DNA from 3 places in the Arthrobacter sp. GW822-FHT05G07 genome. Region 2 is predicted to be linked to each of the others. Evidence: predicted binding sites of a transcription regulator. Region 2 holds the regulator's gene; each other region holds the start of a gene.
The links. Region 2 encodes Rex, which represses fermentation and respiration genes when NADH is low (regulators of the CRP and FNR family bind a similar motif). Its sites were predicted from a motif close to CTTGTGAANNNNTTCACAAG; they were not measured.
Positions count from the first base shown of each region.

Region 1 (4,626 bases), on a different contig from region 2:
AACACAGATGTTGTGGAGGGACCCGATCATACGAGCCTGACCGTCAACGGCGGCGATGTCTTTGAGCTCCACCCCGTCTCCGGTGGTACCGAAGTGCGGGTCACCAGGGCCGCCCTCGACCACAACTCGGAATGGGCCGAGTGGGATGAGGACATCACCCAGGGCTGGCTCACGTTCCTGCACCAGCTGCGCTTCGCGCTGGAACGGCACCCCCACGGGCACCGACGTACGCACTTCATCTCTCTTCCGGGCAAGGGCGGGCCGGCGATTGAGAAGCTGGGACTCGGGGATTTGCCGCCTGTTGGGGAGGAGTACTCACTCACACTCGCCACCGGCGAGAAGATCTCCGGCAAGGTCTGGTTCAAGAGCCGCCACCAGGTGGGCCTCACCGTGCACAGCTACGCCGAGCATGGGGACGGACTGCTGATCGTCGCGGAGCAGCTGCCGATTCCGGAAAAAAGGCCCGACGGCGGGTCAATGGTGATTGCCTCCACCTACGATCTGGGAGCCCACACGTTGGCTGACATCCGGTCCTCGTGGGACAACTGGAAGGCTGAGAACTACGGTTCGTAGAGGTTTTTGGGCAAGTTACCCGCGGTAAAGCTGGCACACTTGGTAGCGTGCCAGCTTCCTCTTCTGCTCCTGCTTCTTCTCCTGCGCTGCCCGGTTTGTCCCAACGGCAATCCGAGTTCTCCTTTTCGGTGGGCAAGCGCCTGACGGAAACGTGCTCGCCGTCGGACTCTCAGGTGGACGCCAACGGCGGCGCTTTCCTGGGCCGCACCGGAACCATCACCACGCCGCACGGGACCATCCAGACGCCCGCGTTCATCGCCGTCGGGACCAAAGCAACCGTCAAGGCAGTGCTGCCGGAGTCGATCGCCGGGCTCGGCGCGCAGGCTGTCCTGGCCAACGCCTACCACCTGTACCTGCAGCCGGGACCTGAGATCCTCGACGCCGCGGGCGGGCTGGGCGCGTTCATGAACTGGTCCGGGCCTACCTTCACAGACTCGGGCGGATTCCAAGTGATGAGCCTCGGCTCCGGGTTCAAAAAAGTCATCGATATGAAGAACGTGGACAGCTCAGGACCCGACGACGCAGTAGCGCCTGGCAAGGAGCGGCTGGCGCACATTGACGACGACGGAGTCTGGTTCAAATCGCACCTCAACGGGGATCGGCACCGGTTCTCCCCCGAAATTTCCATGCAAGTCCAGCACCAGATCGGCGCGGACATCATGTTCGCCTTTGACGAGCTCACCACGCTGCAGAACTCACGTGCTTATCAGGAGGAGTCACTGGAACGGACCCGGTTGTGGGCGCTGCGGTGCTTGGAGGAGCACGCTCGCTTGACCTCATCCCGTGTGGGCAAGCCGTACCAGGCGCTGTTCGGCGTGATCCAGGGCGCCCAGTACGAGGACCTGCGCCGCAAGGCATGCCAAGACCTTGGCGCCATGCCCTTTGACGGGTACGGCATCGGCGGGGCGCTGGAGAAGGAGAACCTTGGCACGATCGTCCGCTGGTGCAACGAGGAACTTCCCGAGGACAAGCCCCGGCACCTGCTGGGCATCTCGGAGCCGGACGACATTTTCACGGCCATCGAGAACGGCGCCGACACGTTCGACTGCGTCTCCCCCACCCGCGTTGCCCGGAACTCCGCGTTCTACACGCCGTTTGGCCGGTTCAACCTGTCCGGCGCTAAGTACAAGACCGACTTCGGGCCCCTGCAGGACGGCTGCGACTGCTACACCTGCGTGAACTATTCGCGGGCCTACATCCACCACCTGTTCAAGGCCAAGGAAATGCTCTCGGCAACCCTGATCTCCATCCACAACGAGCGTTTTGTGGTGAAGATGGTGGACGATGCCCGCCTCGCCATCGAATCCGGGGACTTCTTTGAGTTCAAGGCGGAGACTCTGGGCCGGTACTACCCCTAGGCGTCGAGTTCGCCGGAAGCATGCGTGAGCGTGCGGAATCTTGCGGCGACCTCACACGCTTCCGGCGAACTCGGCGAAAGCCTACGCCGCGACGACTCCGTAGCTCGGCTCGCGCTTCTTGATCCAGCCAACAACCAGCACTGTGACCGGGACGAACAGGAACTCCACGGCGGTCTTGTAGACGAAGCCCACCAGGACGTAGTTCAGGAACGAGCCGAAGTCCGTGATGCCAATGACCGACGCCGCGATGCTGCAGAAGATCAGGGTGTCCACGAATTCACCCACCACCGATGAGCCCATCAGGCGCGCCCACAGTGACTTCTCGCCGGTGCGGGCCTTCATCTTCACCAGGATCCAGGAGTTGATGGTCTGCCCGGCCAGGAAAGCGAGCAGCGAACCGAGGACGATCAGCGGAACCGGGCCCAGGGCACCTTCGATGGCAGCCTGCTTGGCGGTTCCATACTCGTCATTGAAGCCGGGCAGCACGATGATGATCCAGTAGCAAAGGGATGCGAACATCGAGAGCGCGAACGAGGTGATGATGGCCTTGCGCGCCACCTTGAAGCCGTAGACCTCACTCATGACGTCGCCCAGAATGTAGGCGAGCGGGAACAGGAAGAACCCGCCGTCAGTGATGATCGGGCCAAGCACGACGCCCTTGGACGCGCCGATGTTGGACAGGATCAGCACCACGGCCATGATGGCCAGCATGATGCCGAAATACGGGGAGCCGATCGAAGCGAAGCGCGGAGCGGGCTTGCTCAAAGTACTGGAGCCGGAGGGCGAGGGCATGGGTCATCCATTTCGTAGTGGTTCGCGCAGGCCCCCATAGTGAGGTTGCCCCGCTGTATTAGCACTGTGGTTGGTGGGGCATCGGGCCCGGCACCGGTTCCATTCTCCCACCACGGACCCTCTCTCACATCCCACCCCCTTCCGAGCAACCCTCTCTCACCTCCCACCATCCTGTCACCGTTTTGAACACGTTCAGAAAAGTGACATACTCGTTCTTGAACACGTTCAAAATTCACGCAAGGAGCAGCTGGTGGCAGCAAAGAGTGAACAGACCCGGCAATTGGTGGCCGATGTTGCGCTGAAGATGTTCCGCGAGGTCGGCTTCGAAAAGACCACCATGCGCGCCATCGCACAGGAGGCCGGAGTCTCGGTCGGCAACGCCTACTACTACTTCGCTTCCAAGGACGAGCTGGTCCAGGAGCTGTACATCCAAGTCCAGGATGAGCACGCCGTGGTTGCGGCGCAGGCCCTCGAAGGGGTTCAGGATCTCGCGGGGCGCCTGAAAGCAGTGCTCCACACCGGCGTCGACGTCATGGCGCCGTACCACCAGTTCGGTTCCGATTTCATCGCGACGGCGATCCGGCCGTCGTCGCCCGTCAATCCGTTCGGCGCGGCGTCCACCGCCGCCCGCGAGGCTTCCCTCGCGATCTTCCGGTCCGCCGTCGAAGGTTCCTCTCCCGCCGTCGCCAAGAAGCTGCGCGGCGACCTGCCTGAGCTGCTGTGGTTGGCGTACATGGGCGTCGCGCTGTTCTGGGTTTACGACAAATCCGAGGACCAGCGCCGGACACGAAAACTTATCGACGGCGCTGCCCCGCTGGTGGCGCGCGGCCTGTCGCTGGCGAAGATTCCCGGTGTAAGCAAGGTGTTCGACGACGTCCTGGGGCTCGTGCGCAGTGTCAAGGAAGAGTCATGATGTCGCGGACGGTGGTGATCGCGGGTGCTTCCGGCTTCATTGGCAGTTACTTCCGGCGTCGGTTTGTAGCCGAGGGGTGGCAGGTCCGGACCGTTGGGCGGGACGCCTCGGCGGACGCGCAATGGCACGACGACGGCGCCATCACCAAAGTGCTGGACGGCGCCGAGCTGCTGGTGAACCTCGCCGGACGGTCTGTGAATTGCCGCTACGACGAGAAGCACCGGCGGGAGATTCTGGACTCCCGCGTTCTGACTACACGTGCATTGGGCCGGGCCGTGGCTGCCTGCGCCGAACCGCCCCGGACGTGGATCAACTCGAGTACTGGAACCATCTACCGGCACGCCGAAGATCACCCACAGTCGGAGGTCGCGGGCGAATTGGGCAGCGGGTTCTCCGTGGACGTAGCCCGGGCTTGGGAGGATGAGTTAGCGGCTGCTGTTGTGCCGGCTACGCGGAAGGTGCCGCTGCGCATTGCGATCGTGTTGGGGGCCGGCGGGGTCATGAGCCCCCTCCGTAACCTGGCCCGGCTTGGCCTGGGTGGACACATGGGCCCGGGCACGCAAAAGTTCAGCTGGATCCATGTGGAGGACTTGTTCCGGGCGGTGGTGTTTATCCACGCGGATCCCGGGGTGACGGGTCCGGTGAACGCAGCGTCGCCCTACCCCGTGGACAACCGGGAGCTGATGGCCCTGGTTCGACGGAGCATGGGTGTCCCCTTTGGCATCCCGACGCCAGCGTGGCTGCTGGAGGCCGGAGCCGTTCTGATCCGTACGCAAACGGAGTTGGTGCTGAAGAGCAGATGGGTGGAGCCCCGAAAACTGCTCGATGCCGGCTTCACGTTTGGGTACCCGTCGTTGGCAGGCGCCCTCAACGACGTAGCCAATGGCAAGGCCGATCCCTCGCTCACATAATCGCCCCTTCAACCGAACGCTCGCTCATATCCCTCGGAGGTCGTCATGAGCCAGGACCCGTGGCCAATCGATGAAGACT
Region 1 covers NZ_JBXALT010000007.1:139,918-144,543, reverse strand. The annotation lists gene AC1RJY_RS13535 (SRPBCC family protein) at 1-573, shown strand, start outside; gene tgt (tRNA guanosine(34) transglycosylase Tgt) at 621-1,931, shown strand; gene AC1RJY_RS13525 (queuosine precursor transporter) at 2,013-2,723, opposite strand; gene AC1RJY_RS13520 (TetR/AcrR family transcriptional regulator) at 2,974-3,636, shown strand; gene AC1RJY_RS13515 (TIGR01777 family oxidoreductase) at 3,633-4,547, shown strand; gene AC1RJY_RS13510 (hypothetical protein) at 4,593-4,626, shown strand, end outside.
Region 1: a site for Rex is predicted at 2,903-2,922, ahead of AC1RJY_RS13525 (queuosine precursor transporter). Genes of this name have one in related genera too.

Region 2 (4,626 bases):
GTGCGGGTTCACGAGTCCCGCCCTTGTTCGTCATCCCCGCCGTACAACGCGGAGGGCGACGAACAAGAGACTGATCCGTGGCCGACGCAGCCAAACGGCGCCCCACACAGTTCACACTGTGGGGGCGCCGTTTCGCATGCAGGGAAGTCACCCACGCAATTGTTCGGCAAAGAGCCTGCATTTAGCTGCGAGTTGGCTCCGAATTTCCTATGCATCCTTCAACCCGCGGTCTAAAGTGATGCCATGAGTACCCCAGACGAAACACCACAGCCACAGCAGCCCGGCTCCCAGCCTCCGCAGCCCGGCAATGTTCCTCCTGCGGGTTACCAGCCTCCGCAGGGCTACCAACCCCCCCAGGGTTACCAGCCACCGTCTCAACCAGGCCAGTATTCACAGCCCGGCGCACCCCAGCCCGGGCCCGGCCAACCTGCAGCCGGGCAGCCTGGTTTCCACTTCGAAATGCCCACCGACGGACCGCGCAGTTTCAACGACGTCATGCCTCAGGGCGGGTTCTCGGGAATGTTCAAGACCCAAGGCCTACCGACGGAGTTGAAGGTTTCCTACTTTATTTGGGTGATCTCCGGACTTCTGGGCTTGCTGTTCGGGCTTATTGGATTCTTCGCCGTGATCGCAGCCTTCGCCTTCGCCCCGGGTATCGCGGCAATCGCGCTCATCCTCCTCCTGCTCGCTTTGGCCGTTGCCGCCGCCCAGGTGGTCCTGGCCATGAAGATGAAGGAAGGCAAAGAATGGGCTCGCCTCGCTTTGACCATCCTGGCCGGCGTTTCGCTGCTGCTGGCCATCTTCGGAGCGGCAAGTGGCGGCGGTTCCGGGATGGGCCTGGGCGGCAACTGGTTCGGCTTCCTGGTCAGCGCAGTCGCCGTCGTCCTGATGTGGATGCCCAATTCGCAGCTCTGGTTCAAGGCAGTAAAGGGCCACGCATAGCACTGCCCCAACTGCCGTCGTCGTGCGTGATCGGCGGTAATGCAGGCTGAAGGCCGCGGCCCGGATCCTCCGGATTCCCGCGGCTTTCATCATGAAGGCGTAAGCCGATTTGATGATTTTTCCTGTGAGCTGGAAATACCAGCGTGTGATCGTCTGCAGCGTCGGACCCGGGAGGTACGGTGGTAGCAGAACCACGCTGGGGGCAGGGTCGATTTGCTGATCCCGGCGGCCGCACCAGCAGTCGAACAAGCAAAGGAATGCCATGAGCAACCCTCCGTACCCGCCGTCAACCCCGGGTGACGACAACAAGCCCGAGCAGCAGGGCACCCAGCCTTCTGCCCCGCAGCCCCCGGCACCTCAGTACGGTCAGCCTGCCGCGCCGCAGTACGGACAGCAGTCTCCCGCTGCGCCGCAGTACGGACAGCAGTCTCCCGCTGCACCGCAGTACGGACAGCAGGCCTCTCCTTACGGCCAGGCCCCTGTGGCTCCGCAGTACGGCCAGGGCACTAACTGGCCGAGCCAGCAGCCCGGACCCACCACCATCCCGCCGATGGTTAACTACGCGTTCTGGATGATCGTCGCGGCCGGACTGCTGTCCGCCATCAGCTCTCTGGTCTTGGCCTTCACCGGAGCTGATCCCATCATTGATGTCATGTTCCAACAGGCCGCACAGCAGAATACAGAGATCCCTGAGGGATCCGCTGAAGGCATCCGGGCTGCCATCGCAGTCGGCGCCATCATCGGGGCGATCCTTTCGCTGGGCCTCTACGCCTTGGTTGCCTTCCCCGTCCGGAAGGGCAAGAACTGGGCACGGATCCTAGGCACAGTCTTCGCGGCCTTGTCAGTCCTCGGCCTTACCAGCCTGTTCCAGTTCGGTCCCACCTACGGAATCCTGCAGCTCATCGTGATCCTGCTGGGTGTTGCAGCAATTGTCATGCTGTACCTGCCGGCGTCGGCTCCTTACTTCCGTAAGGCGCAGCCGTTCGGCAGCCCGTACCAGAACCCTTACGGCCGCTAAACACGCCGACTTCCAAGTATTAGACGCGGGCGCGGACCCGGCGAAGGCTAAACAGCCTGGCCCGGAGTCTGCGCCCGTTGTGCGTGGTAGGCAAGGATCTGCAGCTCGGTTGCCATGTCCACCTTGCGGAGGTTGACGTGCGGGGGGACCTGCAGCAGCACCGGAGCGAAGCTCAGGATGCTCCGGATCCCGGCGGCAATCACGCGGTCGCACACGTCTTGGGCCACCGTTGCAGGCAACGCCAGGACCACCATGTTGGTGTGGGTTCGTTCCAGGACGCGCTCCAACTCGGCGGAGTCGCTGACCCTCAACCATCCCACCTCGTTGCCGATCACCATGGGGTCGGCATCAAAGATGGCTACGACGTCGAAGCCCCGGGACTCGAAGCCTCCATACCGGGCAAGGGCTTTGCCGAGGTTACCGGCACCCACAATCGCGACCTTCCAGTCGTGGGTCAGGCCGAGGGCTGCCGCAATGTGGCGGCTCAAGTACTGGACCTCATAGCCAACGCCGCGGGTCCCGTAAGAGCCCACATAGGAAAGGTCTTTGCGGAGGGTGGATGAGCTGACTCCCGAGGCCTCGGCCAAGGCTTCCGAGGAAACCCGCTCAACGCCTTCGGCCAGCAGAGAGTTGAGCGCGCGCAAATAGAGAGTCATCCGGGCCACAGCCGCGGGCGGGATCTGCTTGGTGGCAGGTTCGTTATCCCCGGTTGTGGCTTCCGGGGACGGTTCCAGCGCAGTCACGGTATTCTCCATTGCGTCGCTTTGTTGTTCCACTCTATGACCCCCCGCCGGACTCAACAAAAGCCATTACCTGCGGGTAACCCCACCCTCAGCCCTCCAGGACTTTCTTCAGGGTGCGGGTGAGCCGTTCCTCGTCGATCTTCCAGAAATCGCGCTGGATGCCGTTGACCAGCACCACTGGAATCTCCTCTGCGAAGCGCTCCTGCAGTTGGGGGTCGCCGTCGATCTTCTGTTCGGTCCACCCCACGCCAAGGCCTTTTGTGACACGCTCGACGGCGGCACGCGCCTCCGTGCAGAGGTGACAGTCAGCTTTGGTGAGGAGGACGACGTCGGGAATTGCCATGTCTCAAAGGTAACCGCCCCACCGACCCTCTCTCACATCCCACCCCCTTCCCGGCAACCCTCTCTCACATCCCACCCCCTTCCCGGCAACCCTCTCTCACATCCCACCCCTTTCGGCGCTCTCCCGTGCGTTCCCGACGCGGGCCCCGGCGATTGACTAGACTCAAGGCATGCCCGAGGAGAAGAACGCCGCCGTGGTCGCAGATGCCTTGGTGCAGAAGGACACCGTGCAGAAGGACGCGGCGAAAAAGGACATCGCGCAGAAGCACGCTGGCGAAGCCGCATTCTTCGACGTCGACAATACGTTGATGAAGGGTGCCAGCCTCTTCCACGTGGCGCGCAAAATGTATGAACGAAAAGCGTTCACGCTTTCCCAGGCCGCCGGGTTCGCCTGGAAGCAGTTCAAGTTCGTCATGCGCGGCGAGAACATGGAAGACGTCCACTCGGTGCGCGACTCTGCACTGACCCTTGCTGCCGGCATTACCGTGGCTGACATCAAAGCCTTGGGCGAAGAGGTCTATGACGAAATGATCGAGTCGAGGATCTGGCCGGGAACCAAAGCGCTGGCAGAACAACACCTTCGGGTCGGCCGGAAGGTGTGGCTCGTGACGGCCACACCCATCGAGGTCGCCACTGTTATTTCCACCCGGCTCGGCTTGACAGGCGCGTTGGGAACCGTGGGCGAGGTGGACGAAGGCGTGTACACAGGGAAGCTCGTGGGCGACATCCTGCACGGACCTGCAAAGGCAATTGCGGTCCAACTCGTGGCCGACCGGGAGGGTCTGGATCTGGACCACTGCTGGGCCTACAGTGACTCCGCCAACGACATTCCTTTGCTCACCATGGTGGGTCATCCCGTGGTCATCAACCCGGATTCAAAGCTGCGGCGGCACGCCCGTGAGAACAACTGGCCGGTTTACGATTTCCGCTCGGGACGCCGTGCGGCAACCCTTGGCCTCAAAGCCGCCACAGTCGGCGGAGCTGTGTATGGTTTGTGGCGCGGATTCTCGAAGTTCCGCGGCCCCCGCGTCTAACCCTCTCTCACATCCCACGGGCTTGAGCCCAACCCTCTCTCACATCCCACGGGCTTGACCCCAACCCTCTCTCACATCCCTCGGCCTTGAGCCCAACCCTCTCTCACATCCCACTTGGGCCATAACAAGCCTGTGGATAACTTTCGATGGCTTTAGCATTTCTGGGCAAGAATGCCGGTATGCAAAATGCCACTGCTCTTCCTCCCCGACTGACCGCCGGCCCGTTCACCTTGGACGAGGCGGAGGCTGCGGGCCTTAGTCAGTCCTACCTCTGGAATCGCATCAAGGTCGATGGAGTTAGCCGGGGTATTTACCGGCCTTCCGATTGGAATTTCGAGCTTTCTGCGGCTGCCCGATCGCTGTCGGTTGTAAGTCCCGGCGCTTGGATTTCCCATGTGACGGCCGCCAGGCTCCATGGTGCATGCCTGCCGCCCTGGCTGGCGGATTCCAATGAATTGCATCTGAGCAAGCCGAGGCACCTGCCGTCAGTGCGGCGCAAGGGCGTGATCGGACACACGGTAGTAGCGTTCGACGACGAGGTCGAGTA
Region 2 covers NZ_JBXALT010000009.1:175,960-180,585, forward strand. The annotation lists gene AC1RJY_RS16615 (hypothetical protein) at 244-942, shown strand; gene AC1RJY_RS16620 (hypothetical protein) at 1,205-1,960, shown strand; gene AC1RJY_RS16625 (redox-sensing transcriptional repressor Rex) at 2,008-2,715, opposite strand; gene AC1RJY_RS16630 (glutaredoxin family protein) at 2,792-3,046, opposite strand; gene AC1RJY_RS16635 (HAD family hydrolase) at 3,216-4,079, shown strand; gene AC1RJY_RS16640 (DUF559 domain-containing protein) at 4,226-4,626, shown strand, end outside.

Region 3 (4,626 bases), on a different contig from region 2:
GCTGGCTCACGCTGCACATGGCCGGCAATTTGTTCCGGCTTGGCCGGCTGCAGTTCCATTTGGTTCCAACCGACGGCCAGGGTTCAGACTGGGTTCTTGGCGTCCATATCCCCGAAGATGGAGGCCTCTCCCCCACGTTGGTGGATGCCAGCTTTGCCGAGGCGAGCTCTTTCTTCCCCCGGTATTTCCCCGACAAACCTGCCCGTAAGGCGACGTGCGATTCCTGGATGCTGGACCCGTATCTGATTGAGCGCCTGCCGGACAGCAACATTGCCTCGTTTGCCCGCCGCTTCACGCTGGACCGTTGCACTGATGCCCCTACGGATGCCGTCTATTTCACCTTCAGGCAACGGGGACTGGACAACCTGGATAGGCTTCCGCGGGAAACCTCACTCCAGCGCGTGGTCCTGGAACGGATCGACGACGGCGGCACCTGGCAACTGGGGCACGGTCACCTGGCACTGTAGATGGTTTGCTGGTCCGGGCAAGAGGACAGGACCCGCTTCATGGCATCCTTTTCGGCCTGCGTAATCCACAGCTGATACGCCGCTTTCACCGAGACTTGCCGGGCGACGTAATGGCAGCGGAAATTCTTGTTGGCCGGCAGCCACGTGGCGGCGTCTCCTGCACCCTTCTTGACGTTGGCGGGACCGTCCGCGGCGATCAGGTTCAGCGGATCGTTTGCGAACATTTGCCGCTGCTGAACAGTGAGCTGCTGGGCCCCTTTCTGCCACGCGTCGGCGAGGGCCACCACGTGATCGATTTGAACGGCGGCACTGGTGTCCTGGCCTCTTTGGAAGGTCACTTGTGCCCCTGTGTAGGGTTCGTGAAAGCTACCACCGGCGACCTTGCACGATGAACCCTCCGTGAATTCGACGCCCGAGAGGTCCCTCCGCAGGATGTCGTTTCGTGTATCGCATCCGTTACGGTCAGCGTCCGCCCAGGCTTGACCGAAAGCGGCCCTGTCGTAGTCCGTTTTTGCCGCCCGCCCTTTGACCGGGAGCCGCTCCAGGGCGTCGCTTGCCCTCTCCGGGGTAACGGGCGCCGCACCGCGAAGGGGTTTCATCCAACCGGGTTTGTAGACAGGGGCTTCGCTTGGGCCGACTGCCCACGGTTCAGCGGTACTGAATTGTCCGGTGGTGAAAAACCAGGACAGCCCTGCCACGATGGTGGCGGCCGCCAGTCCAAGAATGGCCCACGCTTGACGTGACCTTCTCCGGGCGCGCTTGTAGGCAGACCATGTGGTACTCAAGAGACTCCATCCAGTGGGGCAGGCAATGTCCTATGAGCGTAGGACAGGGCCCCGACAGTCAGAGCCGATATCCACAGTGTGTAGGAGAAGTCACACTGCGGGCATGGGGCTTTCTCAGCGGCCTATTGCTCACGCATTACACGCTGAAGGTCCTCCGTTGCCACCGCAAGGAGGCCACGCAACTGTTCAACGCGCTGATCCGTGACGTCACCGGCCGCGTTGGCTGCGATGGCTTGATCCAGAAGTTTCTGGGCTTGTTTGTGGTTGGCCTTCGCTACGTCCAGGGCGTGCTCCAGCGTGGTCTCATGTTCCAACGTTGATTCGTTTTCCATGAACCCATTTTGATCAGGTTTCCCGGCTGATACCAGTGACTCAGCCGGGAAACCCGCCAATAGTTCGGAGCGCCTAGGCTCCTGCCCCTTCAAGCACCGCGATGGGAGCAATCACGTCACGCGCGGGGAAGGACGGCGGGTTCACACCTGCCATTTCTTCCATGACACGCACAACCTGGCAGGAGTAGCCGAACTCGTTGTCGTACCAGACGTAAAGAACCAGGTTCTTGTCGTTGGAAATCGTTGCGAGGCCATCAACAATGCCGGCGCGACGCGAGCCAACGAAGTCAGTGGACACCACATCGGGAGAGTCGATGTAGTCGATTTGCTTGCGAAGGTCCGAGTGCAAGGACATTTCGCGGAGGAAGTCGTTGACTTCGTCGCGAGTAGTGCCGTTCTCAAGGTTGAGGTTCAGGATGGCCATGGAGACATCCGGGGTGGGTACGCGGATGGCGTTGCCCGTGAGCTTGCCCTGCAACTCGGGCAGCGCCTTGGCTACAGCCTTGGCGGCACCGGTCTCCGTGATGACCATGTTCAGTGCTGCCGAACGGCCGCGGCGGTCACCCTTGTGGAAGTTATCGATCAGGTTCTGGTCGTTGGTGAACGAGTGAACCGTTTCCACGTGGCCGTGAATGATGCCGAACTTGTCGTTGATAGCCTTCAGCACCGGCGTGATGGCGTTGGTGGTGCAGGATGCCGCGGTGACGATCTTGTCGTCATCGGAGATGTCCTTGTGGTTGATGCCGTGGACGATGTTCTTGAGGTCGCCCTTGCCTGGTGCCGTCAACAGGACGCGGGCAACGCCCTTGCTCTGCAGGTGCTGGGAGAGGCCATCGGCGTCGCGCCAGCGGCCGGTGTTGTCCACCACCAAGGCATCCTTGATGCCATATGCGGTGTAGTCCACAGTGGCAGGGTTGTCCGAGTAAATGACCTGGACCTGCACGCCGTTGGCGGTGATGGTGTTGGCTTCCTCGTCCACGCGGATGGTGCCCTCGAAGGAACCGTGCACGGAGTCGCGGCGCAGCAGGCTGGCGCGCTTCACCAGATCGTTCTCAGCGCCCTTGCGAACAACGATGGCGCGGAGCCGCAGACCGTGTCCGCCACCGGCCTTTTCAATGAGGATGCGGGCCAGGAGGCGGCCGATGCGGCCGAAGCCGTAGAGAACGACGTCGGTGCTGGTGCGGTTGTCGGCGCCACGCTTTCCCACGATCTCGGCGAGCTCGGCACGCAGGTACTCATCCAGCGAGGCGCCGTTGCCTTCGGCCCGGAACTTCTCGGTCAAACGTGCAATGTCAATGGCGGCTGCGCCGAGTTCCAGCTCGGACAGGGCATTCAGCAGCGGTGCGGTCTCTTCGAGCAGAAGCTCGTGGTTGCTCATCCGGCGCGCAAAGCGGTGGGCCTTCAGGATGTTCATGGTGGACTTGTTGATCAGGCTCCGGCCGTGGATGCTGGTGACCACGTTGTTTTCCCGGTACAACCGGCCGATCACCGGAATCATGGCCTCGGCGAGAGCCTCCCGGCCCATCCACTTATCAAGACAAGAATCTGACGTCTGGCTCACAGAACTACCTTCCTTGGGTCAACCACATACGTCCTCGTATGCAGATGGCAGCGGCCGCCCGGAGTGATCCTGCGGCACATGCGCCAGCGGGCTTCGGTCCACCCACAGCGCCTTGAACGAGAGCAAAGAAAATCCGCCGGCTGCGAACGCAGTCCCGGCGGCAGAACATCTACGTTCAGTAACCATTCTAGGGCGGAAGGAAGGGCTGCAGGCCGCCCCAGGGCGTGAAATCACTCACACGGCACAAATCCGGGAGTCATAAATGGATGGGTCGACCGATACGCCGGGTTCTGTCATCCCCTGCCGTTACCAGCAAGGGAGTAGCGGCCATCCATCTACGAACGCCGTTGCCGACGCCCTCCAGCAGCCTACCCGGACACTCGGGCGAGCAGCCCTCAAACGTGTCCTGTCTGGCCTTGCTCCGGGTGGGGTTTACCTAGCCTCCCCGGTCACCCGGGGAGCTGGTGGTCTCTTACACCACCGTTTCACCCTTACCTGCTGCCCCGCGATGCAAACATCACGACGCGCAGGCGGTCTGTTCTCTGTGGCACTGGCCTGCGGGTTACCCCGAGTGGGCGTTACCCACCACCCTGCTCTTCGGAGCCCGGACGTTCCTCGAGCCACTTCCGTGACGCGCGACCGCCTGGTCGACCCATCCGCCGTCCAGTCTACCGGCGTTGGGGCCAGGCAAAGTCCCCGGTAATATCGACTGGTGCTGATTCTGCTGCCGCCTTCCGAAGGCAAGACCCCCGCTGCCAACGGTCCCGCCATAAACTGGGAATCGCTCAGCTTCCCCGAACTGAACCCTTACCGGGCAAAAGTACTCGAAGCACTGGGTATGGTGAGCGCGCACGAGGATGCACTGACGCTGCTGGGGGTCGGTGCCTCGTTGCGGGACGACGTCGAACGTAATACCCGGCTGCATGCCGAACCAGCCGCTCCCGCGCATCAGGTCTATTCAGGGGTCCTCTACGACGCCTTGGGCTACAACAGCATGACGCCAACGCAACGCCGCAAGGCGAGCGAATCCATCCTGGTGGTTTCCGCCCTGTGGGGCGCCATAGGCTTCGGCGACCACGTGCCCGCCTACCGGCTGTCGATGGGAACGGCATTGCCCGACGTCGGGCGCCTCGCCTCCTACTGGAAGCCGCAGCTTAACGCAGCCCTCGCCTCACGCGCCGAGGGCGAACTCTTGGTGGATTGCCGTTCCAGCACCTATGCCGCTGCCTGGGCTCCCCCGGCGACGCAGACGGTTAACGTCAACGTCTTCAACGAAGCGAACGGCAAGCGCACGGTTGTCAGTCACTTCGCCAAACACACCCGCGGCGAACTGGGCCGCCACCTGCTGACCCGGCGCGGCAAAGCGCCGGCAACCCCGGATCAGCTCCTGAAGGCTGCCCGGGAGATTTGGACTGCGGAACTTGTCGAGGGCACGGCCCGCAAGCCGCACGCGCTCAACATCATCCTCACCACCTGAGTGT
Region 3 covers NZ_JBXALT010000005.1:19,373-23,998, reverse strand. The annotation lists gene AC1RJY_RS09345 (acyltransferase domain-containing protein) at 1-467, shown strand, start outside; gene AC1RJY_RS09340 (HNH endonuclease family protein) at 452-1,252, opposite strand; gene AC1RJY_RS09335 (hypothetical protein) at 1,375-1,584, opposite strand; gene AC1RJY_RS09330 (glyceraldehyde-3-phosphate dehydrogenase) at 1,658-3,145, opposite strand; RNA gene rnpB (RNase P RNA component class A) at 3,409-3,800, opposite strand; gene AC1RJY_RS09320 (YaaA family protein) at 3,858-4,622, shown strand.
Region 3: a site for Rex is predicted at 3,367-3,386, ahead of AC1RJY_RS09330 (glyceraldehyde-3-phosphate dehydrogenase). Genes of this name have one in related genera too.